2 regions of the Anaerobacillus sp. ABA4_114 genome follow, and region 2 is predicted to be linked to the other one. Evidence: riboswitches for the same ligand, from Rfam matches in the RefSeq annotation. Region 2 holds a riboswitch; the other holds the start of a gene.
What was found. A riboswitch is a leader RNA that binds a small molecule or an ion and turns the genes downstream of it on or off. The one in region 2 is predicted to bind FMN.
Positions count from the first base shown of each region.

Region 1: another riboswitch for FMN. It lies ahead of ribD (bifunctional diaminohydroxyphosphoribosylaminopyrimidine deaminase/5-amino-6-(5-phosphoribosylamino)uracil reductase RibD); the one in region 2 lies ahead of ACXAEY_RS18300 (ECF transporter S component).

Region 1 covers NZ_JBSWUM010000001.1:1,684,135-1,699,261, reverse strand. The annotation lists gene ACXAEY_RS08535 (pseudouridine synthase) at 1-285, opposite strand, end outside; gene ACXAEY_RS08530 (spore maturation protein) at 852-1,370, opposite strand; gene ACXAEY_RS08525 (nucleoside recognition domain-containing protein) at 1,383-1,955, opposite strand; gene ACXAEY_RS08520 (D-alanyl-D-alanine carboxypeptidase family protein) at 1,948-3,108, opposite strand; gene ACXAEY_RS08515 (isoprenylcysteine carboxyl methyltransferase family protein) at 3,174-3,710, opposite strand; gene ACXAEY_RS08510 (type III polyketide synthase) at 3,707-4,798, opposite strand; gene ACXAEY_RS08505 (hypothetical protein) at 4,912-5,247, opposite strand; gene scpB (SMC-Scp complex subunit ScpB) at 5,272-5,850, opposite strand; gene ACXAEY_RS08495 (segregation/condensation protein A) at 5,850-6,596, opposite strand; gene ACXAEY_RS08490 (hypothetical protein) at 6,704-6,856, opposite strand; partial or broken gene ACXAEY_RS08485 (DUF309 domain-containing protein) at 6,989-7,501, shown strand; gene ACXAEY_RS08480 (IS1182 family transposase) at 7,637-8,989, opposite strand; gene ACXAEY_RS08475 (GNAT family N-acetyltransferase) at 9,128-9,499, opposite strand; gene ribH (6,7-dimethyl-8-ribityllumazine synthase) at 9,725-10,195, opposite strand; gene ACXAEY_RS08465 (bifunctional 3,4-dihydroxy-2-butanone-4-phosphate synthase/GTP cyclohydrolase II) at 10,230-11,423, opposite strand; gene ribE (riboflavin synthase) at 11,445-12,095, opposite strand; gene ribD (bifunctional diaminohydroxyphosphoribosylaminopyrimidine deaminase/5-amino-6-(5-phosphoribosylamino)uracil reductase RibD) at 12,076-13,176, opposite strand; FMN riboswitch at 13,307-13,463, opposite strand; gene ACXAEY_RS08450 (peptidylprolyl isomerase) at 13,537-13,971, opposite strand; gene lysA (diaminopimelate decarboxylase) at 14,063-15,127, opposite strand, start outside.
Region 2 covers NZ_JBSWUM010000001.1:3,548,371-3,563,497, reverse strand. The annotation lists gene ACXAEY_RS18360 (sigma-54 interaction domain-containing protein) at 1-1,046, shown strand, start outside; gene ACXAEY_RS18355 (CoA transferase subunit A) at 1,278-1,985, shown strand; gene ACXAEY_RS18350 (CoA transferase subunit B) at 1,982-2,650, shown strand; gene ACXAEY_RS18345 (GntP family permease) at 2,666-3,985, shown strand; gene ACXAEY_RS18340 (3-hydroxybutyrate dehydrogenase) at 4,007-4,786, shown strand; gene ACXAEY_RS18335 (acetyl-CoA C-acetyltransferase) at 4,844-6,019, shown strand; gene rsgA (ribosome small subunit-dependent GTPase A) at 6,307-7,365, shown strand; gene ACXAEY_RS18325 (DinB family protein) at 7,390-7,890, shown strand; gene ACXAEY_RS18320 (YuzL family protein) at 7,933-8,055, shown strand; gene ACXAEY_RS18315 (aminotransferase class I/II-fold pyridoxal phosphate-dependent enzyme) at 8,107-9,516, opposite strand; gene ACXAEY_RS18310 (peptide ABC transporter substrate-binding protein) at 9,891-11,588, shown strand; gene ACXAEY_RS18305 (amidase family protein) at 11,628-13,088, opposite strand; gene ACXAEY_RS18300 (ECF transporter S component) at 13,208-13,789, opposite strand; FMN riboswitch at 13,937-14,072, opposite strand; gene ACXAEY_RS18295 (c-type cytochrome) at 14,244-14,618, opposite strand; gene spoIIP (stage II sporulation protein P) at 14,793-15,127, shown strand, end outside.

The sequences.
Region 1 (15,127 bases), 1.9 Mb from region 2:
AACACGCTGCTCGATATGATGAAAATAATCCGTAACGGCTTTTCTTCCTTTGTCGTCTTCTACTGTAGAAATGACTCCAGTTGGTTTATAAAACAAAAAATAAACCGGCTGTTCACGATACACCGGAATTCCGTCCACTTCTATTTTGTCACTGTCTTTTACTTTCGTTCCTAGCTCTGTAACAAGCTTTCCGTTCACCTTCACTCTGCCTTCTTCAATCAATGTTTCTGCTTTTCGTCTAGATGTAACTCCAGCTTGTGCGATTACCTTCTGTAAACGTTCCATATCATTCACCTCACTAAAACATCATACTCTTGTGTTAACGAAACCTCAAGTACAGATTCATTCTATCATTCATTATAGGCAATTCGCATCTTAACCAACCATTTAAAATGCAAAAAGAGTCTCTTGATGAAAGAGACTCACAAACTGTCGAGAAAGCTTTAAGAGCTATTTACCATGAATATTGTGAGATTTCCGCTACAGGATGCTCGCTTTCCGCGGGGCGGGCGGTGAGCTTCCTCGTCGCTTACGCTCCTGTGGGATCTCACCTGTCCCGCTGATCCCGCAGGAGTCGAGCATCCTTCCGCTCCAATCCGCATAAGGATGTTCAAATTCATAGAAAAAATAACCTGATGTGACACCAATAAATAATGGCATATAAGATCGGAAAGTACTAGTTGATATAAATGTAAACTAGTAGGAGTGACATCTCTCCCATGTTCTAACGTGCGCTGGAAGCTCGGACTATTTTGCAGGAGACCCTGACGTTCGTCCACAGGAAAGCAAGATGTGTTCCATTGCGTTTAGGATCCACAATATCCTAAAGGTATGTTTTATTTAAGAGACTCTTAACCAAAGACGATCGTGACAAAAACGATTGCTGCGATGATTCCGACTAAGTCTGCAAGCAACCCTACTTTTAAGGCATTCCCCATTCGTTTTATTCCAACTGCACCAAAGTAAACGGTAAGGATGTATAGGGTTGTATCAGTACTTCCTTGCATCGTCGACGCTAACCTTCCAATAAATGAATCTGGTCCGTATGTTCTTATGATGTCTGTCGTCATCGCTAGAGCACCTGTCCCAGAAATCGGGCGAATGAGAGCTAGAGGGACGATTTCTGTTGGAACACCGATCATATCGAGGGGAGCTTTTAACATGTCGCTCACAAACGCCATGGCGCCAGACGCTCTAAAAACTGAGATTGCAACCATCATTCCGATTAGATAAGGGACGATGGAGATCGCAATCGAAAGCCCTTCTTTCCCACCTTCTACAAATGATTCGTAAGTAGGGACTCTTTTTAACGTTCCATAAACAAGAACAAACGCAATTAATATAGGGATAATCCAGATCGAGATATTCAGATCATCTCCCCCTTATCTCCTATTGAACATGCGATCGATGATAATTGCGCCTATCGTTGAACAAACGGTAGCCGCAATTGTCGTTCCTATTATTTCGGCAGGTGATATGGAGCCATACTTCATTCGAATCGCTATTACACTAGTAGGAATCAATGTAAGACTAGAAGTATTTAAGGCTAGTAACGTTACCATCGATCGAGAAGCGCTATCTCTCATGTGATTTAATTTCTTAAGCTCTTCCATCGCTTTGATGCCCATAGGTGTTGCAGCATTTCCAAGTCCGAACATGTTTGCGATCATATTCGATAAGATATAGCCCATAGCTGGGTGATCTGGAGGAACTTCCGGAAATAGCTTCGAAACGATCGGTTTGAAAACGTTCGATAAACTCACTAAGAGGCCAGCGTTTTGTGCGATCCTCATTAGCCCGAGCCAGAAAACCAGGACGCTTAACAATCCGATACAAACAGCTACAGCTTCTTCCGCACCGCTAAAAATGGCTTTGTTCACTTCTTCCATAGTGCCGTTAAACATCGCATAAAGAATACTAAGCACGAAAAGGCCCACCCATATCAAGTTAACCATATAGATCACGCTTAATATCTAGTGAAAACAGCTTTTTAAAGAAACCCCAAAACCCTTTGCTTTCCGTTTCACTTTCGTATGTTAGAGGTGCTTTGACGATTACTTTGTCATCTAAGCTTATTTTATAAATACCAACTGGATCTTGAAATGATTCAGGGTCATCCCATGATTTCTTCTCTGGTGGTTTTGCCAGTCGGATACTTGATTCGATTTCTTTCCTCTCGTTCTTAGTCAATGGATAAACTAGATCACGGTGTAATTTAACCTTTCCTTTATACGGTTCCTTTTTCACTTCATCAAGGAAACCTTTTTCTGCTAATGTAGTGAGTTCATAATTCTGATAACCCCAGTTAAACATTCCGATATGATCGTTCCAATCGGATGGTGCATCGAGCGTAACCGCTATTAACGACATACCATCGCGCTCAGCCGTGGAAACGAGCGTCCGTTTCGCTCTTTTCGTATACCCCGTCTTCCCTCCGGTCGAGTCGCTATAGAGACCCGTTACTAACTTATTTTTGTTTCTCCAAACGTAATCCCAGCTTTCATTTTCATTCGGTGCTCTATGAACTTCTGTACTCGATATGATTCGATACATTTCATTGTTCATGGCATATTGGGTAAGAAGCGCCATATCATAAGCAGTTGAATAGTGCTCTTCATGGTCATCAAGGCCATGCGGATTGGCAAAGACTGTCTTCGTCATTCCGATTTCTTCTGCCTTGTAATTCATCAATCGCACAAACCCTTCAAGGCTCCCTCCCACTTCCTCAGCAATCGCCACAGCTGCATCGTTTCCAGAACGCAGCATCAATCCATATACAAGGTTCTCGAGGGATATTTTCTCTCCAGGTTTTAAATAAAGTGAAGACCCTTCTGTGCCTGATGCACGGGAACTAACCTCTACATTCTCATTCATCTTTCCAGACTCTATCGCTAATATCGCAGTCATAATCTTGGTGATACTTGCAATCCTTCTCTGTGTATAGGCATCTTTCTCGTATAATATCCGTCCTGTATCTTGTTCCATTAATATTGCACTACGCGCTGACACGCTCACGCCTTTTGCAAAAACATTCTCAGGGATCAAAAGGAACAATAAGGTGATGATTAGTATAACGATGCTTACTTTCGAACGTAACAACTTGTTCATGACTTCCACGTCCCCTGACTCCGTATTTGTACAAGTCTATGAACGACAGAACGTGGATATGATTATCATTTATTATTTAAACGTCCGAAATCCGTGGCTTTCCTTAATGCAAATTCCTCAGCTGGTATCCTTATTTTAAGGAGTAAGAATGCATTTAAAACTGTGAATAACAACGCTGTTATATAGGATGAAAAGATAAGGGGCAATGCGATGATTTCAATCACAACAATAAGATAATTTGGATGTCTAATAAACTTGTATGGCCCCTTTGTAACAACATTTGCGTCTGGAAGTACAATGATCTTAGTATTCCAAAATCTCCCTAGACTTTTTATCGTCCAAACTCTAAGTAATTGAGTGATGATAAAAATCGTGAGCATGATTGTCCACACAGAAGAAAGCTGAAACCCTCTTATCGCTCCCTCAACAAAAAACGCCGCTAGAAAAGCAACATGAAGCATAACGATGAATTTGTAGTGCTCCTTCCCAGCTTCGAAGGCTCCCTTATCTTTCATCCATCTTTCATTCCTCTTTGCAACCATCAGCTCTGCAAGCCGCTGCCCAACGATCAATAGAAAGAAAACAGTAAACACAATCGTCATGCCGAACGCACTTCCTCCCACTCCAATAGTAGTAATTCAGAACAAAAGCCTGGCCCCAATGCTGCCATCAACCCTGTCGCTCCAACTGTACATTCTTCACGTAAAAACAAATCTAATACAAAGATAACGGTTACTGAGCTCATGTTTCCAAATTCTCTTAATATGGACCTTGAATTAGCTGTTTTGGACCGGTCCATGCCTAAGGCCTCTTCATAAGCAGCTAATACTTTCGTTCCTCCTGGATGCGCGATAAAATAATCGATGTTTTCAACATTGTTTAATGTAAGGAACTCTTTCACGTTCGGCTCAAGCCACTTAGAAACGATAGAAGGGATCGATTTTGAAAAAACGACGTGTAATCCTTGATTACTCACGTCCCACCCCATCACGTCTTCAGAGTCTTTCATCAATGTAGAGTATGTTGTACGGATGACTGGTAGACAAGCTAATTTCGATCGTTTTAGAAGTGGAGAGTTATTCCCACATAGAAGTACACATGAGGTACCGTCTGCAAAAAGGGCTGTTCCAATCAAGTTACTTTTCGAATAGTCACCATGCTGAAACGTTAAACTACAAAGTTCCACGTTCACGACGATAACGGTCTTTTCTGGGTGAGCTAGACAGTAATCATGCGCTCTTGATAATCCCGCAGCACCACCTGCACATCCCAACCCCCATATCGGGATTCGTTTTGTATGAGAAGAAAAAGGAAGAACGTTCATCAATCTAGCTTCAATACTTGGAGTCGAAATCCCAGTGGTAGAAATGAAGAAAATAGCATCTACCTCACTACAGTCCACCTTCGATTCAAGGTAATACGAGTTTTCTAAACAGTCTAGGATCGCCTTAGAGGCATAATCAACAGAAAGGGTGATATACTTTTCATTCTTCTCCTCAAAAGTAGGCCCTCCCTTATACCACTCCACAGGCATCGCAAAATACCTCGAGTCGATCTCCGCGCTTTGAAAAGCAGGTAAGAGCCTGTCTATATCTTTAAAATGACTACCAAACTGATCTCTTGCAAATGTTATTGCTTCATCTTGACCTAAACGATTGGGAGGAAGGTGTCTTCCTATCGATAGAATCATCATACCGACTCCTTCAACGATCTTTTCGTTTATTTTGAGATTTATTGGTAGTTATTATTCTAAAAAGTTACACAAAAATGAGGTACTCATCATTGAGCACCTCATTTGTCTTATCACTTCTGTTTTATACGATTTAGCGAAGATTGTATCCCTTCTAAATCACTACTTTTTATGACATCGATGAACTCATCGGCATCACTAATATAAAGTCGCTTTCGTTCTGGGTATCGCTCAAAAAAGCAAAGTGCGATCTTTTCTTTTAAAAAGGATTCTCCTCCTAAAATTTCTTCTTCGATCACTTTACTCTCAAATACAGTTGGGTACAAGACTGAGAAATTCTTTTCAGCTCCATTTGATTCATATGTAACCGTCATCCTCGAAAAAGCATCCTCTGGTGAATTTGAACGTTCCTTCTCTAACTCTCCACCTACAATGTGTTTAATTTGCATAGATACCCCCTCCGATTCATATGGTCAGTCAGGAATTTCTTGAAACTTCTCGAAAAATAAATCTGCTTCATCATCTTCTCCCTGATCTTCCCCATCTGGTAATGGTGGAAGGTCTTCAATCGCGCTCAAACCAAAATGAAACAGAAACTCTCTTGTCGTCCCATAAAGAATTGCCCTACCTGTCTTTTCAGCTCGGCCAACTTCTTTAATCAGAAGTTTACTCATTAACGTTTGAAGAGGCTTATCGGTCTTTACCCCCCGTATTTCCTCTACCTCTACTCTTGTGATCGGCTGCTTATATGCGATGATAGCTAGCGTTTCAAGTGCTGCTTGCGATATGGATTGGTTCTTAGGATCCTCAACCATTTTTTCAATGTAAGAAGCATTCTTTGAGTTCGTAGTTAGCTGATAGCTTCCTCCAAGAAAAACGATTTGAAAACCTCTTTCCTTCTCAATATATTCTTCCTGCAATTCGTTTATTGCTTCTAACACATTCTTTTCATCGATCGAAATCGTTTCAGATAAGCTCTTCAGATCGATTCCTTCGTCTCCTACTACAAACAGGAGACTTTCGATGATACTTTTTATTTCTTCGTTCGACACTACATTGCCTTCCTTTCACACTCAAAAATCATAATTTCACCGAAGTTTCCTTCTTGTTCACAGCTCACATACCTTGTTTTCATAAGTTCTAATATCGCTAGAAACGTAACGATCATAGGACCCTTTTCCTGTTCGGTAAATAGATCCGTAAATCGCTTTCGTTTTCCACCTTTCAGCTGCTCCTTGATCTCGCTCATTCGGTCCTCTATTGGGATCTCTTCGGTTTTAATCGTCGTTCTTTTAGGCTTTTTCTCTTTCACTCTTCGCGACATTTTTTGAAAAGCTGCAAGCATATCATAAAGCGTAACATCTCCGATCGATGTGTTTGAATCTTCGCGGCTATATTCAGTCATATCAGCTGGTGGACGAGTATATAATAAGCTTCGACTGCTTTCTTTTTTCTTTAACTCATCTGCAGCTTCTTTATATTTCCGGTATTCGACAAGTCGCTGAACCAGCTCATCACGGGGATCTTCATCAAGTTCTGCATCTTCTTCAAAAAGCTCTTCTTCTCGTTGGGGTAAAAGCATTTTGCTTTTAATAGCGAGAAGAGTTGCGGCCATTACAAGATATTCACTCGCAATGTCGAGCTCTAGTTCTTGCATCGTATGTATATATGTTAAATATTGATCAGTGATTTCTGAAACGGGTATGTCATAAATATCTACTTCATACTTATTGATCAAATGTAACAATAAATCTAAGGGACCTTCGAAAGCATCCACCTTAACATTATAGTGTTTCATAAATTCATCTTCCTTTTATATACCATCTAATAAACCGATTATATCACACTGAATCCGTGTACCGACTTAGGAAAATACAAATAAAGACCGGGCGAATGCCCGATCTATCATTGCTTTTGTTGACCGAGGACTGAGCTGATCATCGTTGAAACATCCTCTGTATTTCCTTTTTTGGGCTGGCGATTTTGGTACACACTGTACAATGCAGCCCCAACACTAACCGCTGTTAATAAAGGCATCATATTGCTTCTCTTGCCCATAATGGCCACTCCCGATTTCGTTTTAGTTCAATAAGATGAACCGGTCTTATTATGCTACATGACCAGGTATCCCATTCACTTTTAAAGTGCTTTCATCATGTGCTAAACTACAAGGGAATTGGAGGAAATGACATGTATCCAAAAGCTTATATTGATTATTTAGTGCATTTTCACGGTTTGCGAGATTATTTTGAATGCCACGAAATATTAGAAGAACACTGGAAAGAAGATCCTCGTGGTGAGCGAAAACCCCACTGGGTCGGTCTTATTCAAATTGCGGTCGGTTTATATCATCATCGAAGGGGAAACGTTGCCGGAGCTAAACGCATGCTCACAAATGCAAAGAAAATTGCTTTAGAGGAAAGAAAAGCTCTCGAACAGCTTTCACTAGAAGTAGATGCCCTTATCGTTAAGCTGACAAAACAGATCGAACTCATTGAAAAAAACGCACCATACGAAAGTATAGACCTCCCGATAACAAGCCCAGAACTTCTCGAGCTTTGTGATGCACGCTGTACGGAAGTAGGCTGCGTATATGGATCTCCAAGTGATTTAACGAACGAATATATCGTCCATAAACACACGAAACGAGATCGAACAGAGGTACTCGAAGAACGAGATCAACAAATCCAAATTCGTAAAGAAAAAGGAACGGCTGAGCCGTTCCTTCAGCTTGTAGAGGAACCCCCGGTTCCTCTACAAGCTTTTTCTTTTGTCTTTCTTTTTTTGGCCTGTGTTTTTTGGTTTGGTGATATCCAAATGAAAAAAACTCTCCTTCACCTAGCTCATCCGGTCTAGGTGAAGGGCAATCTTCTTCATGTTCTGACAGGCAGCTGTTAGTAACGCTTGTTCGCGAACTTTTTGTTTTCCTCGCAAACGACAATAACGCAGCCCATGCAGTTCTTTTGAATCTGCGAAGCTACGCTCGACTTTCTCTTTTCTCATGCGATATATCCACTTTCCCTCATTGGAAAGCCGGTTCTCCCGAACTTGTTCTTTCGCACTTTCCCACACATGTCGGGTGATGGTTTTCTGATGTTTATGATTTTGCGTACACTGGGCTAACAGTGGACAGGCCTTACATATAGTTGGGTCAGATTTATAGTGACGATAGCCTTCTCGATCGGTTGTCGCGTATGTTAATGATTCACCCTGCGGACAGACATACTGGTCTACGTTTTCATCGTATGTATATTTCCATTTCGGCATTATTCCTTTTCTGGATTTATAACGACGGTGGGCAATCACCCCAAACACATTTCGTTGTTCTAATCCATGACATATTGGCGTGGTCAAGTAACCGGCATCTAAGCCTACAGCTTCAACGTTAAATCCAAATCGTTTCATCTGTCGGTCTAATCGTTGTAAATAAGGCTTGGAATCATGAATATTACCTGGGGTAATATGAACGTCTGTGATGATGTTAAATTTCATATCTGTCGTGCGATGATCCAAGTAAAAGAACCCTTCAGGCTTGTGTTCTCGATACAAATAGCCACTCTCTGGATCTGTGTCACTGACTTTGATTTCTTTCGTCTTATTCACCTCCTTCTTTTCTTTTAGAGGCTTTTTTCCATGATCAGTCCGATCCTGTTCCACGGCTTCATTCAACTCTTCAATGTAGTCTACCGTTTCAACGTTGATTTCTTTTCTAGAAAACTTCTTCTTATTGGCGTTGGCTTTCAAGTGGGTTGAATCTGTATAAAGCACACGCCCTGAAACCATACGGTGGTTCATCGCCTGATGAACGATTTCATCGAAGACCTCTTGGAAGATATCCGTCTCATGGAATCTCATTCGCCGATTCCAGCTGATCGTGGAGTGATGAGGCACAGTGTCTGTAAGGTTCAATCCGAGAAACCAACGATAAGCGACATTGGTTTGAATTTGACGTTCCAATTCTCGTTCGGACCGAATGCCATAGATGTAACCGATAATCATCATCTTGAACAGCACTAGAGGATCTAGCGAGGGACGTCCGTTGTCTTCACAATAGTAGGGACGTACTTTCTCTGGAATAAAGGAAAAGTCTATGTAGTGATCAATTTTGCGAAGTAAGTGGTTTTCAGGGACTAATTCATCAATCGTTACCATTTCTAATTCGTTTTGTCGCGCTTTTTTAGATTGAAACAATGAAATCACCGCCTAAAAAGAATCTATCTATAGGGTAACAAACGAGAGAGCGAAATGAGGGAGAAAGAGAAAAAAACAAAAAAACAGGCTGTCGAGACTTTCTCGACAGCCTGAAGGAACGGCTGAGCCGTTCCTTTTTTAATTAGATATATTGATATTTCCCTCAAGATGACATCTCTCAAAGAATGTTCCTGTAAACTCATTCCCTTTAATATCAACATCATCAGTTAGGATCTCACATAGAGCCTCAACCATTTGTTTACCGATTCCCTGGTGACGGTGAGAAGGGTTGACACTAATGTCTTTCAGTTCAACTTCGGTATCACTGATCCACTCAATACCCAATAGTCCGATGATATCCTCATCTTTCCACAGATAGAGCTGTCTTGAGTCCATATCTTCATAATCTTTGATGGACTGCTGAAGCTTCTTTATTTCTTTTTCATTTGGCATAAAGCTCAAAAGTCCCATTGCGATCTTTTCATGAGCTTTTTTATATCGAATTAACATCATTATCCCTCATTAAAGAAATTCTTGGCGTTCTGTTTATTACCATATTCAATCATACGATGAAGTGTTCATACAAGTCTTCGCACAAGCGCAAAGAGCATGATTACAGCGATCAGTACACACATACGGATCAGCCACTTCTCTTGTTTTTTACCCTTCACTTGCATGACTCCCTTGTCGGATTGTTAAACATCACCACAATCATAGCCAAAAATCTCCTATTAATCAACTTTCAAATGATTTTGATAAATTCGCCATCTCAATCGCAGCTGCAGCAGCTTCCCAACCTTTGTTACCAGCTTTCGTTCCTGCACGCTCTACAGCTTGTTCGATCGTGTTGGTAGTCAACACTCCAAAGATGACTGGCACGCCGCTCTGAAGCGTTAAATTTGAAACGCCTTTTGCAACTTCACTACAAACATAGTCGAAGTGAGGCGTTGCACCTCTGATCACCGTTCCAAGGGTGATCACAGCATCATACCGACCTGTATCGACCATCTTCTTAGCAGCAAATGGTATTTCAAATGCTCCGGGAACCCACGCTACATCGATATCATTTTCTGATATGCCGTGCCTTTTTAAGGCATCCTCAGCTCCACCAAGCAACTTGCTCGTAATAAATTCGTTAAATCTTCCTACTACAATACCTACTTTTAAACCAGATGCAACTAAATTGCCTTCATATAAATGACCCATCATTAATATCCTCCCTGTTTGGTTTATTTTTGTTTTAGAAGTGCAGCATATGTCCAAGCTTACTATGCTTTGTTTTCAAATATCGTTCGTTCTCCATCCTCGATGCCATCTGAAGTGGAACACGATCTTGGACTTCGAGACCATATCCTTTTAAGCCTGCGATTTTTCGCGGATTGTTCGTTAGTAGCTTCATGTTAGAGATCCCTAAATCACGAAGTATCTGAGCACCGATCCCATAATCTCTCAAGTCTGGTTTGAAGCCGAGCTTCTCATTGGCTTCTACGGTGTCATACCCTTCTTCTTGAAGCTTGTACGCCTTCATTTTATTGAGAAGTCCTATTCCTCTTCCCTCTTGGCGCATATAGAGTAACACGCCATGCCCTTCTTTCTCGATCTGAGAGAGCGCAGCATGTAATTGCGGACCGCAATCACAGCGAAATGAGCCGAACACGTCACCTGTTAAACATTCCGAGTGCACTCTTACTAAGGTAGCTTCATCAGGAAGAATCTCGCCTTTTACAAGTGCAACATGTTCTTTTTGGTCCAAAATATTGGAATAGCCGATCGCTCGAAATGAGCCGTATTCAGTAGGCATTTCTATCTCAACTTCTCGCTTGATGAGGTTATCTTTACGATTTCGATAGTGAATGAGATCTTTGATCGTAATCATTTTCATATCGTGTTCTTTTGATAACTTGGCTAAATCCGGCACACGTGCCATCTCACCATTCTCTTTAATGATTTCGCAAATCACCCCTGCAGGTTCTGATCCTGCTAACTTTGCAAGGTCGATCGCCGCTTCAGTATGCCCTGCACGCCTTAACACCCCGCCATCCTTTGCCACTAATGGGAAAATATGACCAGGTCGATTAAAGTCTGAAGGTTTAGATTGATCATCAATTAACGCTTTTATAGTTGCAGCTCTTTCCGATGCAGAAATACCAGTCGTTGTACTTACATGATCAACGCTTACTGTAAATGCAGTGCCATGAGAGTCTGTATTATGATCCACCATCGGATTCAGCTGTAGCTTTTTTGCCCTATCTTCTGTGATGGGTGTACAAACAAGCCCTCGTCCAACTGTAATCATAAAATTAATCGTTTCAGGTGTGACCTTATCTGCTAAAGCGATAAAATCCCCTTCGTTTTCACGGTCCTCATCATCACAAACGATTACCATTTTTCCTTGCATTAGATCATAAATCGCTTCTTCAATCGTATGAAACATACCAATCCCTCCCTCTTCCGTCTACTTAAATCCGTGATCTTTGAAGAAATCATGATTAAGCGTATTGTGTTCGTTTTTATCTTGACTTTTATTGAGGTACTTGAGTATATATTTCCCAAGCATATCGCATTCAATATTGACCGTATCGCCGACGCGCTTATTGCCTAATACGGTAGCATCTACAGTATGGGGAATAAGAGAGATCGTTAATGTATCATCCGTTAGTTTAAACACAGTTAAACTTGTCCCATCTACGGAAACAGAACCCTTTTCAACAAAATAGTTCATAAGGTCTGCAGAAAGCTTTATATCATAGTACAACGCATTATCAACTTGTTCGATCTTCACGATTTCTCCAATACCATCTACATGACCCGACACAAAGTGACCTCCGAACCTTCCGTTTGCGGCCATCGCTCGTTCTAAATTCACATCGTCGTTTGGACGAAGTTCTCTTAATCCTGTTGCACGAAACGTTTCAGGCATAATGTCTACAGAAAAGAAAGAATTTGTGAAGGTAGTAACGGTCAAACATACGCCATTTATCGATATACTGTCACCCAAATGAACGTCTTCGAGAACTTTTGAAGCGCGAATGTCCATTACGATCGACTCACCCGATTGATGTACACTTTGTACTTTACCTATTTCTTCAACGATACCTGTAAACATCACTGCACCTCCGCTTCGATATGATCTTAATGTCGTCCCCTATTTGTTCAACGCTCTCGATCGTAAGTTCCAGTGTATCTTGCATTGTGGCAATTCCATTTCCTTCAAACGATGTCGGTGCACCTGTACCACCGATCAGCTTAGGGGCTACGTACGTGATCACTTTTTGAAAAGCTCCCGCTTCCAAAAAACTACCGTTGATCGTAGGTCCACCTTCTACAAAAACAGATGTGACTCCACGATCAGCTAGCATATGCAATACATCATCAATTGAAATAGAGTCACCTTCCACTGCAAGAACAGTTACGTGCTGAGAGAACATTCTTTTTGTTTCATTTTTAGCCTTTTTAGTCGTAATAATCCAAGTTTCCACAGAGTCATCTTGTAAAACAACAGCATCAGAAGGAAGCCTTAACGTTCGATCGAGAATAACTCTTATAGCACTTATCCCTTCACCATACCTTGTTGTAAGAGAGGGATCGTCCTTCTCCACGGTTCCGACACCTACGAGTATCGCATCGTGTTGATGACGTTCTGCATGAACATCTTGCCTGGCTTCGCTTCCAGTAATCCATTTGCTTTCTCCTGTTTTAGTGGCTACTTTACCATCTAATGAAACGGCCGATTTTAGTGTCACATAAGGACGGTTCGTCTCTATGTAGTAAAAGAACACGTCATTTAGAGAGTACGCTTCTTCTTCAAGTAAGCCTACATGAACGGTTATACCAGCGTCCTTCAACCGCTCTATCCCTCTTCCTCCTACGAGAGGGTTTGGATCTTGCATTGCTACATGCACCTCTGTGATACCAGCATCTATTAATGCATTAGCACACGGTGGGGTTTTTCCATGGTGACTACAAGGTTCTAACGTCACATAAGCAGTTGCTCCCTTTGCTTTTTCGCCTGCCATTCTAAGTGCATAAACCTCAGCATGTGGCTCACCTGCTTTTAAATGGGCACCCATTCCAACTATTCTTCCATCACTGACGATAACAGCACCAACAGCTGGATTTGGAGCTGTTTGACCCACCGTATTTCTCGCGAGTTCAATCGCCATCTTCATATAATCTTTGTTATTCACATGTATCATCTCCTAACGAATCAATTGGGGTTAAGAGATAAAAAAAGCCTCCCGATTAGTAGGGAGGCTTTAAAAAGAGTATACCAAATAAGCCTTTTGAACGTACTTCTTCAAAAGGATCGGCAAACTTTTACTCCTTCTCCCATCCAGACTATACTGTCGGTCCTGGTCTTTCACCAGATCCACCGTTTACAAAAAGCAAACGGGTCACGGACTTAGTTGATTACGCAATAGAATAATCAATCATTACCGCCGGTTGGGAATCTCACCCTACCCCGAAGGAAAGTTCTATACAATTGTCAATGTTATTGCTATAAGGAAAGTGGTTAAACTCCTTACAACAACCTTAAAGTCTGAAACTTACTCTTCCCAGACTTTCACTTCTTTCATAACATCACCTTGCTTGATGCGAAGAACAGTATCCATTCCTTCCGTTACTTGACCGAATACTGTATGTACTCCATCAAGATGAGGCTGTGGTTCATGTACTAGGAAGAACTGACTACCGCCAGTGTTCTTACCAGCATGAGCCATAGAAAGGGATCCAGCTACATGTTTATGAGGATTACCTTCTGTTTCACAATCGATTGTATAGCCAGGGCCGCCCATACCAGTGCCTGTTGGGTCTCCACCTTGTGCAACGAATCCAGGAATGACACGGTGGAAGTTAACACCGTTATAGAAGCCTTCATTTGCTAGTTTTTCAAAGTTAGCTACAGTGTTTGGCGCTTCTTCTGGGAAGAATTCAATTTGAATTACTTCGCCATTTTCAAATGCGATTGAACCTTTTTTCATTAAAAATATCCTCCTGCGTAAACAATTTGCTTAAAAGCTCTTTCATTATAGCATAAGAGATGCATTTACCATATGAATTAACTTTAGGAAACTATTTTGATATAACCATTTTTTTAAAAGGTCTGTCATATTGAATTAAATCTTCATATGATTCTCTTTCAACTACAAGACTTGATTCCCCATCTTCTACAAAAACAACAGCTGGCTTTGGTAGTCGATTGTAATTATTCGCCATCGAATACCCATATGCTCCGGTGGAAAAGACAATCATCACATCTCCTGCGATCGCGCGCTGAAGCTGACAGTCCCAAATCAACATATCACCGGATTCGCAGCACTTTCCTGCGATCGAATACAGGTGATCTTTCGGTTCATTCATTCGATTTACGATCGATGCCTCATACTTTGCGTTATATAAAGCAGGACGAAGATTGTCACTCATCCCCCCATCAACAGCAAGGTAATTCCTTAGTTCCGGAACATTTTTATGAGAGCCAACGGTGTACAATGTAGACCCCGCTTCACCGACAAGAGAGCGGCCAGGTTCAATCCAAATTTCTGGCATCGACATGTTGCTATGCTCGATTTGCTTTTTTACAGCATCCGTCATGGCATCGATGTAGTTCTGAGGAGAGATCGGTTGATCTTCGTGGTTGTAACGAATACCAAACCCGCCACCTAAATTCAGCACCCGGGGCTCATACCCAAACGCTTCATTCCAGCGATGGAGGTAACTATAGATCTTGTCGATCGCCATCACAAATCCTGTCGTTTCAAATATTTGAGAGCCGATATGGCAATGAAGGCCAAGCAGGTGAATGTTACTCATTTTTAACGCTGTATCAATCGCTTGCTCTACTTGACCACTCTGTAAATCGAATCCAAACTTTGAATCTTCTTGACCCGTAAGAATATAGTCATGTGTGTGTGCTTCGATCCCAGGCGTTATTCTTAAGAGCACATTCGTTGAAACCTCTTCTTCTGCTGCTAGCTGTTCGAGTAACGAAAGCTCATAAAAGTTATCGACCACAAAGCAACCAATCCCAGCTTTTAGAGCCATCCTTATTTCACTTTCGCTTTTATTGTTACCATGAAAGTGAATCCGGTCGACTGGAAACCCTGCTTGTAAAGCCGTATATAATTCTCCTCCAGAGAC
Region 2 (15,127 bases):
TGATCTTTCGTGATACGGAGCAATGGAAACAGATGAACACGCATGTGAAGGGACTGCTTTCAGAACTTGAATATTATCGAAGTGGTACTGCGAAAGAAAATGGTGCAAGCTATTCTCTTTCAGATATTGCAGGCGTTTCTGACTCCATACAAAGCTTAAAGGACAAAGTTAAGCAAATTGCGAGTGGAAACGTGTCTGTGCTCATACGCGGGGAAAGTGGAACTGGTAAAGAACTCTTCGCTCACAGTATCCACCAGCTAAGCGAACGAAGCAATCGCCCTTTTGTTAAAGTGAACTGTGGAGCGATTCCAGATCAGCTTCTTGAATCAGAGCTTTTCGGTTATGAAGAAGGGGCATTTACTGGAGCGAAAAAAGGCGGGAAGCCAGGCAAGTTTGAACTTGCGAATAACGGAACGATCTTCCTTGATGAGATCGGTGATATGCCTGTAAATATGCAGGTGAAATTATTAAGGGTTCTTCAAGATCGAGAAGTGGAGCGAGTTGGTAGTCTCCGCTCAAAGAAAGTGGATGTAAGAATAATCGCAGCGACGAATCGCCCCCTCGAAGCGATGGTAGAAGAACGCAGGTTTCGAGAAGATCTGTTTTATCGAATCAATGTTATCCAGCTATTTATTCCTCCTTTACGAGATCGACTTAAGGATGTAACGCCTCTTGCAGAATTGTTCGTAAAGAAGATCTCGATAAAAACTGGGAAGCGAGTACTTGGGATAGAGGAAGAAGCGATGAGGTTTCTTCTTCAACATAACTGGCCCGGTAACGCTCGGGAACTTGAGAATGCTCTTGAAGCAGCTGTTCACTTAACAAGAAATGAAACGCTCGATGTGGATGCTCTACCAGATTATTTAACAGAAGAAAAAACGATCGTGTCAGCTGGTCGAAAATTAAAGGATGTACTAGAAGAAGCAGAGAGGGAAGCGATTCGAAAGACGCTTGTGAAATGTTCCGATAATAAGATCGAAGCAGCAAAAATTCTAGGAATAGGGAAAACGAGCTTATATGACAAGATAAAAAAATACGATCTTTAAGCGATTCCGCAGAACCGGAAATAATTCCGGTTTTGCGGAATTTTTCTATTTTGACAGATATAGATGGGGTTTGATGCATTTTTCTCAATGCGTATGCTCTAAAATTCCGAAAAAGCGGAAACGTATAATTGGATCGAATGCTTTAAAGTAAGAGCTGTCAGTATTTTTCGAAAAATAAAAGTTGGCACGATACTTGCAACGGTTTATGTGAATGGGAAAGGAGTTGGAGTCATGAAGAAACAGTATGGCAGTGGCTATGAAGCAATAAAGGATATTAAAGACGGTTCCACGATTATGGTAGGAGGATTTGGTCTCGTAGGGATACCAGAACAGATGATTCTTGGTTTAGTGGAATCTGGTGTTAAAGATCTTACGGTAATCTCAAATAATTGTGGTGTAGACGAGTGGGGACTTGGTCTCTTGTTAAAGAAAAAGCAGATTAAGAAAATGATCGGTTCCTATGTAGGAGAAAACAAGGAGTTCGAACGTCAAGTTCTCTCTGGGGAGCTTGAGGTAGAACTGATTCCACAGGGGACGCTAGCTGAACGGATTCGAGCTGGAGGTGCAGGGATCCCAGCGTTTTATACACCGGCTGGAGTAGGAACTGAAGTAGCAAGAGGGAAAGAAACAAGGATATTCGATGATAAGGAATATGTCCTTGAACATGCTCTGCATGCGGATTACAGCCTTGTACGAGCGAGTATAGCAGATGAGATGGGGAACCTTGTGTTCAACAAAACAGCAAGGAACTTTAACCCTATGATCGCAGCTGCAGGAAAGGTTACGTTTGCAGAAGTAGAACAAATCGTACCGACAGGCGAACTTGATCCGGATCAAATCCATACGCCAGGTATTTATGTTCAAGCATTGTTAGAGGCAGAGCAAGAAAAACGTATAGAGCGTCGCACTGTACGTGAAGAGCAAGGGGTGATGAAATGAGTACAACAAAGACGAATGTAAGAGAACGTATCGCTAGAAGAGCTGAACAAGAAATTGAAAGCGGTTTCTATGTCAATCTAGGTATCGGCATGCCTACGCTAGTTGCCAATCACATTTCAGATAATAAAGAGGTTGTTCTTCAATCAGAGAATGGGCTGCTCGGTATCGGCGCTTATCCTAAAGAAGGAGAAGTCGATCCTGATTTGATCAATGCTGGTAAAGAAACGGTTACAGCGATAACAGGTGCTTCGTTTTTTGATAGTGCTGAATCATTCGGAATGATTCGCGGCGGCCACATCGATTTAGCGATTCTAGGAGGAATGGAAGTTTCCAAGACTGGTGATTTAGCGAACTGGATGATTCCAGGCAAAATGATTAAAGGTATGGGCGGCGCGATGGATCTTGTACATGGTGCAAAGAAAATCGCGGTCATTATGGAACACGTGAACAGAGATGGCGCACCGAAAATCGTTGAATCATGTTCACTGCCTTTAACAGGCAAAGGTGTCGTCGATCGAATTATCACTGAACGAGCTGTAATCGATGTAACTGAAGAGGGGCTCGTGTTAAAGGAAATAGCAAAAGGTTATACGTTAGATGATATTAAGAATTCAACCGGAACAGATCTTGTAGTGGCGTCAGATATTGCGTATGACGCATTTTAAGAAGGAGGAACAAGAATGTTAAGTATGATTGGATTGATTGGGGGGCTTTTGCTACTCATCTACCTTACGATGAAAGGAATGAACCTGTTAGTAGTAGCGCCTCTATGTGCATTGTTTGTAGCAATCATGAGTGCTCTCCCATTGTTTCCTCAACTCGTTGAGGAGGGTGCTGCGAATTTCGTTGGCAACTATATGGGAGGATTCGCAGGATTCGTATCATCTTGGTTCCCGATGTTCCTACTAGGAGCGATCTTTGGGAAGGTGATGGAAGACAGTGGAGCAGCTGACAGTGTATCAAAATGGGTCGTAGCAAAGCTTGGGATCAAACAGGCAGTACTCGCGATCGTGCTAGCGTGTGCGATCTTAACGTACGGAGGCGTAAGCTTGTTCGTTGTAGCGTTTTCCGTTTATCCGATGGCAGTAAGTTTATTTAAACAAGCAGATTTGCCTCGTCGATTCATTCCTGCAGCTCTTGCTTTTGGATCGGTAACATTCACGATGACATCTGCTGGTTCACCTGAGATTCAAAACTGGATTCCAATCGAATATTTAGATACAAGTCCATATGCAGGCTGGGAAGTCAGTTTAATCGTAGCATTGTTTATGGCAGGGTTTGGGTACTGGTGGTTAAAGCGCATGATCTCGAAAGCTGTTGCTAACGGCGAAAAGTTCGTTGCAAGAGATGAAGATCCTGAGGTTGAAGACCGTCCGCTACCACATCCACTCATGGGGTTAGTTCCTCTTGTAATCGTATTGATCATCTCGTTTATCTTCCACGATAGTTTGAAGCAGTCAGCTTTGATCATCGCGCTGCTAGGTGGAATCATCGCTACATATTTGTTGAACAGAAAATATTTTGCGAACTTCGGCCGAGCTGTTTCAGATGGTACCCTCGGTGCTTTGATCGCGATTGGTAATACGGCTGCAGTTGTTGGCTTTGGAGGAGTAGCAAAGGCAGTTCCAGCTTTTGAAACGGCTGTTGGTTTTATGACTGGTATCCCAGGTAGTCCTTTGATTGGAGGAGCTATTGCGGTAAGTGTTATCGCGGGATTAACAGGATCAGCTTCTGGTGGACAAGTCATTGCATTACCGATCCTTGCGCCGCATTATATTGACGCTGGTGTCAATCCTGAAGCACTTCACCGTACGATCGCGATTTCTTCTGGTGCACTCGATTCTCTTCCACACAATGGTTATGTGGTTACAACGATCAGAGCGATATGTGGAGAATCACACCAGGATGCATACGGTGCAGTTGGAGCATTGACTGTAATCGTTCCGTTGATCGGCTTAGCGATTGCCATCATTTTATTTAGTCTTGGATTAGGAATATAAGGGTTCAAAGGAGGAAGTCAGTTGTTTGTAAAAGACAAGGTAGTCGTGATCACAGGAGCAGCAAGTGGCATCGGTAAAGAATTAGCAAAAGTGTTTTCTGATCACGGAGCAAACGTTGTTCTAAGTGATCTGAATGAGGAGAAGGTAAAGGAAGCTGCAGAAGCAATTCGTGGAGAAGGTGCTGTAACGCTTGGAATTCGATGCGATGTAACGAAGGAAGATGAAGTTCAGGCGATGCTCGACCAAACGATAGAACAATTTGATCGAGTGGATGTACTGATCAATAATGCTGGGCTTCAGCACGTATCCAATTTGGAGGACTTTCCAACTGAAAAGTTTGAACTCCTTACAAAAGTGATGCTCGTTGCACCTTTTATTGCGACTAAACTCGTTTTTCCTATCATGAAGAAACAGGGTACAGGGCGCATCATCAATATGTCGTCGATCAACGGGTTAGTTGGATTCTCAGGAAAGTCAGCATACAACAGTGCGAAGCATGGCGTTATTGGCCTGACGAAAGTTGCTGCTCTCGAAGGTGCTGAGCACGGCATCACCGTTAACGCTGTGTGTCCAGGATATGTCGATACCCCATTAGTTCGTGGTCAACTAGAGGACCTTGCAGAGAGCCGGAATGTTCCACTTGAGCGAGTATTAGAAGATGTCATTTATCCTCTAGTTCCGCAAAAACGCTTGTTATCGGTTCAAGAGATTGCGGATTATACGATGTTTCTGGCAAGTGACCAAGCGAAAGGAATCACAGGCCAAGCTGCTGTAATCGATGGAGGGTATACGGCTCAATAATATTTGTAAACGTTTTCCTTCCTTTGTAAAATAGAGATGAGGAATGGAGGAGATAGTGTGAAAGATGTGTTTATTTTAGAAGGAGCTCGAACGCCATTCGGGACATTCGGTGGTTCACTAAAAGACGTGTCGCCAACAGATCTAGGCGTAACAGCTAGTAAAGAGGCGCTGAAAAAAAGTAAGATCAATGCAGAAGAGATTGACTTATCTGTCATTGGAAATGTTATTCATTCAACTTCCAATGCATCTTATCTTGCTCGTCATATTGCATTAAAGTCTGGTGTTCCAATCTCTAGTCCTGCTTTAACCGTGAATAGATTATGCGGGTCAGGACTGCAAGCAGTCATATCCGCGGCACAGTCGATCATGATGGGAGAAGGGGAAACAGCTCTCGCCGGTGGTGCCGATAACATGAGTCTATCGCCTCACGTCTTAAGAGGTAGCCGTTTTGGCACAAAACTAGGTGCACCAAAAGTGGACGACATGTTATGGGCTACGTTAACCGATGAATACACAGGTTTTGGAATGGGTGTGACTGGTGAAAACTTAGCTGAAAAGTATGGGATAACGCGAGAAGACCAGGATGCATTCGCAGCACAAAGTCAAGAAAGAGCTTCACTTGCAAGAGCACAAGGTAAATTCTCTGAAGAAATAGCACCAGTTGAAATTCAAGGGAAAAAGGGTACAACCGTTACTGAGGATGAGCATATTCGTGAAGGTACAACAACAGAAAAGCTAAGCACGTTAAAACCAGCATTTAAAAAGGATGGGACCGTTACTGGTGGAAATGCGAGCGGAATTAATGATGGGGCAGCAGCGGTCGTATTAGCAGGAGAGGAATATGTATCTTCTCATTCTTTATCCCCGCTAGCACGCATCGTTTCATGGGGCATCGCTGGAGTAGACCCTTCCATAATGGGGATTGGACCAGTACCTGCTATTCAAACGGCATTAAAAAATGCTAACTTAACCATGCAAGATATGGACTTAGTCGAAGTGAATGAAGCGTTTGCTGCACAGTATTTAGCTGTGGAAAAGGAGTTAGAGCTCGACAGGTCGATCGTTAATGTGAACGGAGGGGCAATTGCCCTTGGTCATCCTGTTGGAGCAAGCGGGACGAGAGTGCTATATACAATGACGAAAGAGCTGAAACGAAGAAATGGTAAGTATGGTGTAGCTTCACTTTGTATTGGTGGGGGTCAGGGAATCGCAGTCGTTGTAGAAATGGTCTAATCTTTCAGAAAACATTTACAATTAATTATAAGTAACATATAATGAGTGTATTACTAACGGAAAGGGGCTGTGTATTATGTTAAATCACAAAATGAGCATTGTAATTTCATATTGTGCACAGTCCAATCGATCGCCAAAATAATTCAGAAGATCCTTTTGATTAATAAGGCCATGGACTGTGTGCGTACATGTCCATGGTTTTTTTATCCCACACGTGTAGGGATGTGTGAAAAGCCGTGATTAACAACGGCTTTTTTTTAATACTTTTATTAATCAGGAGGATTTTAATGAAGTTAACGAATTTAGGATGGAACGATTATTTTGAAGCTATGCTTAATGAGAAACGTGTTGAAGGAAGAGAACCAGTAAGAGTGATCGAGGAGCATCGAGGCTCATATGAGGTTTCAAACGGGGATACTGTGTTTCGGGCAGACCTATCAGGAAAATACCGTTATGAAGCAGCTCAGCGAGATGATTTACCTGCGGTTGGAGATTGGGTGATGGCGACGCTTTTACTTGAAGAAAAGAGAGCAATTATTCACGATTTAATACCAAGAAAGACAAAATTCTCAAGAAAAGCTGCAGGGAACACAACAGACGAACAAATCGTAGCGGCTAATATCGATACTGTGTTTCTTGTAAATGCGCTAAATCAAGATTTTAACTTAGCAAGAATCGAGCGCTACCTTGTCATGGCGTGGGAAAGTGGGGCTAACCCAGTCATTGTTTTAAGTAAATCTGATTTATGTGATGATGCTGACACAAAAGCAGATTCTGTTGAGGGAATTGCAATCGGAGTGCCTGTTCACATTGTTAGTTCATCGACCGGTGAAGGGCTTGAAGCACTAGAACCATATGTGAGTGACGGGAAAACCGTTGCATTACTTGGATCTTCTGGAGCAGGAAAATCAACATTAATCAATAAGTTATATGGTAGTGACATTCAGCTAGTTCAGGGAATCAGAGACGATGATGGAAAGGGGAGACATACGACGACCAGCAGGGAGTTAATCGTTCTTGAAACAGGCGGAATACTGATCGACACCCCCGGAATGAGAGAACTCCAGCTTTGGGATGCGAGCAGCATGACGAACAGCTTTCAAGATATAGAAGCACTTTCCGAAAACTGTTTCTTTAGAGATTGCACACATACCGGGGAACCAAAGTGCGCAGTACTTTCTGCAATTGAAGAAGGAAGTCTCGAGCAAAGGCGGTTCGACAATTACAAGAAATTTGAGCGGGAACTCGCTTATTTGGAAAGGCAAACGGATAAGAGGGCTCAAATCGAAGAACGAAAGAAATGGAAGAAAGTAGCTGGAGATCGTACAAGGCAACACCGCAGGTAATCTTATGCTGAGAGGAGCAAAATGATGGATGTTGAACGTTCTGTTTTAGCTCAATATGCTTCTTTACCAGACTGGTTAATTCAAACGGTCAAGACGTTAAGTGATGATACATTTTTCACGCCGATTAAGCCGAATAAGTGGTCGGTTGCAGAAATTGTAGCCCACCTTCGTGTATGGGACACGTACCTGTTAGAAGAGCGACTCCCATATATTCAGAAAGAAGAGAGGTTAAAAAAATCATCAGTTAGTGCTGAATCGGTCAATTTAAAAGCCTCAAAGTATGCGAAGTCAGGTAAGTCAATGGACGATTTGATTGAGGAATGTATTCTAGAACGTCGTAACGTTGTAGCAAAGTTAAATGAATTTACGCTCGAAGAATGGGAACATACCTTTTATATCGATAATTATCCATTATGTTTAACGAGCTATATAAAAGGACTTGTTGAACATGATCATCATCATAAACTCCAAATCGAGGTTTTTATGAACGAACAGGGCATAGAATTCCATAGTCTTCTTTCATAAGAGACCACTCCTCCGGACATGCTATGAGTGGAGGTGAGTCGTATGGCAAAGCGAAAAGCAAATCCATCTACAACAGGCCTTCCTTCTTCTCAGCCTGAAGGACAGGGAACTGGTATCGAGTTAGGCGAGCCGCAAGATTCCAAGAGGAAGAAGAAAAAGAAATAGCAAAAAGTGTGTTGCGTAAAAGCAACACACTTTTTTATTGTGAAAGAATGCTTAAGCTTGTACCAACTCTCGCCTAAGAATTTTGTTCATACTAGCAACCAATCTTCTGGCACCTTCAAGTAATGGTTCTCGGTCTACATAGAAGAGGGGTACTTTGATTCGTACGGTATCGTTGGCTCCAGCATGCGGAAGAATCAGCAAACGCTCTTCTAGAAATACTTTAACAATTTCTTTGTCAGGCACCTGGGTTTTTATATCGATCCACAAGGAAGTAGGATCACCTTTTTCCACAATCGTAATATTTTCTGAGAACGGCTCGATTATCGATAGGAGGTGGTGTCTTCGATCATTCAATTCTTTTAAAACATCATCGAGATGGGACATCATCACTTCTGAACTCAAAATATTATCGACAAGTTCCAATAGAACAGGAGGGGGGATAAGACCGAGCTGCATTTGAACCTCTTGAAGACGTAGCTTCACATTAGATGGTCCTATGATCCATCCGATGCTAATCCCAGGAGCAATCCCAGTGAAATGGCCAATCTGTATGACAAATTTACGATCACTAGCTAGTTCATAATAAGTAGGGATAGAACTGATTTTAGAATGGATGAGTAGTGGTGCTTCAATAATTTCCACCATCGGAATAGTCGCTCTTTCACATAACTGCAATAGATCCGTTCGCTTTTTGCTCGTCGATGCTTTGTTACTCTGATTGTATAGTGGGCTCGTTATGACGAGTTTAAGTTTTTCTTTTCGTAACAGCTGCTCTGTCAAAGGGTTGTCATTTGAGAACCATATCACTTTTATACCTGAAGTCAATAACATATTAATGTGTGAAAATTTAGCGGGGGCTTCGACAGCAATAGTGTCGCCTGGTGTGAGTAGACATTTGAGTGCGATGAGTATGGACTGCTCGATGCTCGAAGTAAGAACCATGTTTTCCGGGTTAGCTTCATTTTTGATGAATTGACATAAAGAGCTTGTAATACTTGAAGTCACGGATCGTCCATTGCTCTCTCTCATTGTAAAAGGAATTAATTCCTTTGTTTCTTTTGCTAAACAAAGATCAGAGGCGGCAGTGCCTGACATCAAATTAATAAATGAGGGTTCATTCATATATTGGTACACTTGTCTAAAAACAACGCTGTCTTCGTTTAAGTGATGATTACGTAATTTGTTCCAAGTGATCGAGTGATTGGGGAGAAGATCTTCAGCTTCTTCGCTTACGCGCGTACCGCTACCTTGCTTAGAAGTGATTAAACCATTCGCTCTTAATTCTGCGTAAGCAGTCGTGATCGTGCTCCGGTTTACCTCCAGTTGTATCGCAAGTTCGCGTTCAGTAGGAAGAAGAGTACCTGGTATCAAGTAGCCATTCAGGATGGCATTCTGATAGTATTCTACAATTTGTTTGTAAAGTGGCTTCTTACTATCAAAATCTAGGATGAGTCTCGCCATTTTTTATCACCTCATACACTATTATAGAGAAATTTAAAGAAAATTGTATAAATTTTTAAAAAACTTTTTAGCTCAAAAGTCCTTGATATATAAGGAGAATAAGCCATTTGCATGAATTTATAACATAAATTTACAAATTGGTTGGTGTCAATTTGACTAAATTGGATGGTTACAGAAAGTTTTTTGAAATTTACAATAAGTTTAAACATTCAGGTAACTAGTCGGATTTCATTCTTTGAAGTGGGTTTAGGCGTACATAGCAATGAGTGAGGTGACCTCCCTGTTATTGCACTCATTATCGTTCCTTTTTCCATATTGAAAAGAAAGAAATCAAGCCAATTACCTGGATGGCAAAACAAATAGGGGGTAAAACAATGAAAAAGAAGTTTTCTCTACTGCTTTCAGTCATCATGTTGTTAAGCCTTTTCCTTGCAGCTTGTTCTGGTAATTCCAGTACTTCTGGAAATACAAACAGTGAAGGAAAAGCATCAGGAGATTCAGAAAGCACTGAAGAAACAAGCAAAGAACAGGTATTGAATCTTACGGATACACAGGATATCCCAACGATGGATACTACACAGGCAACTGACACTGTAGCATTCAACGTAATGAACCAGGTATTTGAAGGTCTATATCGTTTAGATAAGGATAATAAACCTGTCCTTGGTATGGCTGCTGAAGAGCCTAAGGTTGAAGAAAAGGATGGGGAAACGGTTTATACATTTACGATTCGTGACGATGCGAATTGGTCTGATGGTACACCGGTAACAGCTGAAGATTTCGTTTACTCTTGGCAGAAGATCATTCACCCTGATACATTGGGCGGATACGCTTCAATGCTAGGAACAGCTGGTGTCAAAAATGGAAATGAAATCGTAACTGAAGGTGACCCGCTTTACGGTAAAGTTGAAGAACTTGGAGTTAAAGCAGTAGATGAGAAGACTCTTGAAGTTACTGTTACTCAGAAGGTTCCTTACTTCTTCGACCTTCTAACATTTGCTTCATTCTATCCACAGCCTTCTAAATTTGCTGAAGAGCAAGGTGAAAACTATGCTCTAGAAGCAGATACTATGCTTTACAACGGACCATTTACTCTTGCTGAGTGGAACCATGGTGAAGGTTGGAAGCTTGCTAAGAACGATGGCTATTGGGATGCTGACACTGTAAAGCTTGAAGAAGCAAACTATAAAATCGTTAAAGATGAAGCTACACGCGTTAACCTTTACGAAACTGGAAAAATCGATCGTGCTAGTCTAAGTGCAGACTTTGTTGATCAGTTCCAGGGAAGAGAAGATTTCTCTACAATTCTTGATACAGCGATCTTCTTCCTTCGTATGAACCAAAAGAATGAAGCGCTAGCGAACAATGACATTCGTAAGGCACTATTCCTTGCATATGACCGTGATGGTCTAGTAAACGTTTTACTAAACAACGGTTCAATTGCTGCTCGTTACCTTGTTCCAAAAGATTTCTTATTCAAAGATGGTGAAGATTTCAGAGCACCAGCTCCAGAGGGCTACCTTGCTGACAAAACAGCAGATGACGCTGCTGAATACTGGAAGAAAGGTCTAGAAGCGATTGGACAAGATTCAGTTGATCTTGAATTCCTAACAACTGATTCAGAGCTTGCTTCTAAAATTGCTGAATACGCAAAAGAGCAGTTTGAGTCTAAGTTAGATGGACTTACAATTACAATCAACAAACAGCCTTGGAAGCAGTTCCTTGATCTTGAAGATGCAGGTGACTTCGATATCTCAACTGGTGGTTGGGGACCAGACTATCCAGATCCAATGACTTACGTTTACATGTTTGAAACTGACGGAGCATACAACCGTATGGATTACTCTAGCGAACAGTATGACAAGCTCGTTTCAGATGCTAAAGTTGAAACGGATCAGCAGAAGCGTTGGGAAATGATGCAGGAAGCTGAGCGTATCCTTATCGAAGAAGATACGGCAATTGTTCCTACTTACCAGCGCGGTGGCGCAATCTTGATGAAAGAACATGTTAAGAACTACCATATCCACAAATTTGGTGCAGATTCTACACTTAAGTGGGTAACGATCGAATAGTAAACGAAAGAAGAGTCGGGCTGCTGCCCGACTCTTTTTTTAGTTGCTAACAGGTTTGGTAATTGTTTTTGGTGCTTCACGGTGCTTTGTAAGTTGTTCAAATGTGTAAGCGAGTTTAATAAGTTGAGGTTCACTAAAGGATGGTCCTGTGAAGGTAATCCCAAACGGTTTGCCGTTTGAAGTAAACCCGCCTGGAACAGTGATGGATGGATAACCTGCTTTTGCAGGGAGTGTAGATCCATAGCTGCCGCCGAATACTATCGCATCCAAACCTTCGTTATTAAACAATGCATCTAGGCCCATTTCTTTTGCTTGTTTAATGTCTTTAAGTCTACTTTTTAAATAATCCGGTTCTGTTAATGTGCCACTCGTTTCGTTTGCCTCGAGTAAGAGTGACTGACCATATTTCATTGTCTGTTCATTCTTATTATTGTAGTCTACGATTGTATTTAAGTTGAGCTTGGTTTCAGATCTTGTTTCGTTAGCAAGGTATGCATTGATACCTGCTTTAAATTCATATAAAAGCACGTTGTAGTCATTTTCTAGTTTTTCTTGATCGGAAACGATCTCTTTAAATTCGGAGACAGAACAACCTGCTTCTTGTAATGCTTTAATAGCAAAATCAAACTGCTCTTGTTCTTCAGGATGCATTTCGTCATAGTATCCATTCTTTATTACGCCAAGCTTGATGGTTTCAAAGGTAGGTTTGAAAAGATAAGGCGTATAGTCACTTTGAGAGGGTGCACTAAGAGTAGAAGGATCTTTCTCATCTTGTCCTGCTAAAATACCTAATAGAATTGCAGCATCGGTAACGTTTCTCGTAATGGGTCCTGCAGTATCTTGAGATGATGAGATCGGAATGATTCCTTGTCTACTCACCAATCCAACAGTTGGTTTAATCCCAACAGTTGAGTTTGAGCTTGCAGGGTTAAGGATCGATCCATTTGTTTCAGTACCGATAGAAGCAGTTGCGAAATGGCATGCAACTGCAGCCGCTGAGCCAGAGCTCGAACCTCCAACGTCCAAGGATCCTGGTCCATATGGATTTAAAACTTGACCGCCTCTCGAGCTATATCCATTCGGCATCGAGTCACTCATGAAGTTTGCCCACTCGGTCATGTTGGTCTTCCCAATGATAACCGCTCCCGCACGTCTTAGTTTCTTAACAAGAAACGCATCATCTCTCCCGAATGAATTGGAAAGGAGGGAAGAACCTGCACTTGTATGCATGTTGTCACCTGTATTGATGTTATCTTTCAGTAGGATAGGGATTCCGTGTAAGAGGCTTCTTGGTCCCTGTATATGTCGTTCCCGATCAAGTCCTTCTGCAATGAATAAGGCATCAGGGTTCATTTCCAACACTGCATTAATTTCGGAATTGTACGTTGAGATTTGTTCTAAGTATAAACAAACAAGCTCGTAGGATGTTATCGTCCCTTCAAACATCGCTTGTTGTAAATCTAAAATGGTCGACTTTTCAAGCCAATCGATGGTTACCATAGTAGGAGCCTCCTTTTCTACTTTTTTTACGTATTCAACAAACGAAAGGAGTTTTCCTTCAATTGGAAAATAGGTCAAAATAAAAACGCGTATCCGGTGTGGATACGCGCTCGAATTTATTAGGCAAGCCTCGTTTGTTTTGCAAACCAGGGTTTTAACTTAATAAAGAATGCGATGAATATGCTAGCTACAATGAAACCTTTTATAAGGTTAAACGGCGTAATTCCTTTTAGAACCAGTGCTTGACGAGCTGAGTCAGACATCGCCTCAAACCCCATGAACCACGTATAGGCCGGTAGGATCAAGAGATAGTTCAACAATCCCATCATTGCTGACATCAATAGAGTACCTAGAATAAGCCCAATCGTAAGTCCTTTCTGAGTCTGATTAAACTTCCTGAATACAATGGAAGTCGGTACGATAAAGAATACACCTGCGATAAAGTTAGCGAGTTGACCTACAGGGACACCAGTGAAACTTCCTTGTATACCGTAATGAATAAGGTTCTTTATGGCTTCAACTAGTATACCTGCGGCAGGTCCATAAAGGATCGCCACAAAGAGTGCTGGAATATCGCTGAAATCGATCTGTAGGAAAACAGGAAATCCAGGTAGCGGAAAATCTAGTAGCATCAATAGATAGGAGATACTACTGAACATTGCGACAACAATCATGCGCTGTGTCTTTGATACAGTTTTCATATGACATTGCTCCTTTGATTTTTGAACCATCGAAAAGGAGATGTGGCCCTATGCACGAAAAAAACCATGAGTATGGGGCTCATGGTAGTCGGCATGGGGAAATAAGCAAGCTTATCGTCTATTTTTTCAATAGAAAGCTTGCTACTCCACCATCTTCTCCCATCCAGACTGTACTGTCGGCTCTGGATTTTCACCAGATCCTGCCCAAAAAACAGGCTCGCGGGCTTAAGGAAATTGCTCCTTCACCGCCGGTCGGGAATTGCACCCTGCCCCGAAGATAGTTCGTATAATGTTTTACAGCTTTATTATACACGGCGAGAGCTGATAACTCAACAAAAACATCTTGAATTCAAGCTATTCTATAATAGCGCTTTCAAAATGGCTTGATCACAACATCGTATAGAAATGATAAAAAGCTCTCTGTTGAAGAAACAGAAAGCTTTTTATTACAATACTATTTTTTTTCGGCTAGCCATGCGGCAACCATCTCAGCTTCTTCACCTTGAATCAAACCAGCTGGCATTCCGCCACCTTTACCATTCTTGATGATGTCGAGGATTTCGTCCTTAGAATACTTGCCACCTACAGCATTAAGTGCAGGACCTGCTCCTCCACCAAGGTCTCCACCGTGACAGGAAGCACAGTTCTGAGAGTAGATTTTCTCTGCTTCTCCTCCTGCTGAATCTTCCCCAGCAGATTCTTCCGTTTTCTCGCCATGACCGCCTTCAGAGCCGGCATGTTCTTCCGTTGTTGTTAGCCAGTATGTAAAGCCTACAACGATCGCTAGGAACAAAATTGTCGAAGCAATGTACGCCGATGATTTTCCCATTCTGTTCACCTCCCCTATCCTATCTTAATCATACTTTTCGCACATTCAATTATCAAATATATTTTGCATCTATTTTGAAACATATACGTTTCTACTATTACTAGTAAAAAAATCTTCTAATGTAATTGGTGATTTCATAGACATAGAGTAAGAAGACGGTGGGGGAGAGAGCGTATGAAACAAAATGCTAAACTTTTTCAGAATCCTAGTAACAGTATGCTTAGAACACTTTCATTCCTTATGATCATTAGCTTAATCAGCTTATTTATCGTTGCAGGGTTTATCTCTTCGTCCGAAACAAAATATCGATTTTCTTCATCGATGATGCACGATTGGGTAACGAGCTTCTCAAATGAGGCGATCATTTATGCGATGGGAACGGAAAATCATTATTTAACGCAAGTACTGCCCGAAGGAAGTGAACCGCCAGCATTATCCCTTGTTGCGTTTCAGTTTATCACGAGCATCAAACCAGGCGACATCCGAAGTCTCCTTGGTAGTGAGCTTCC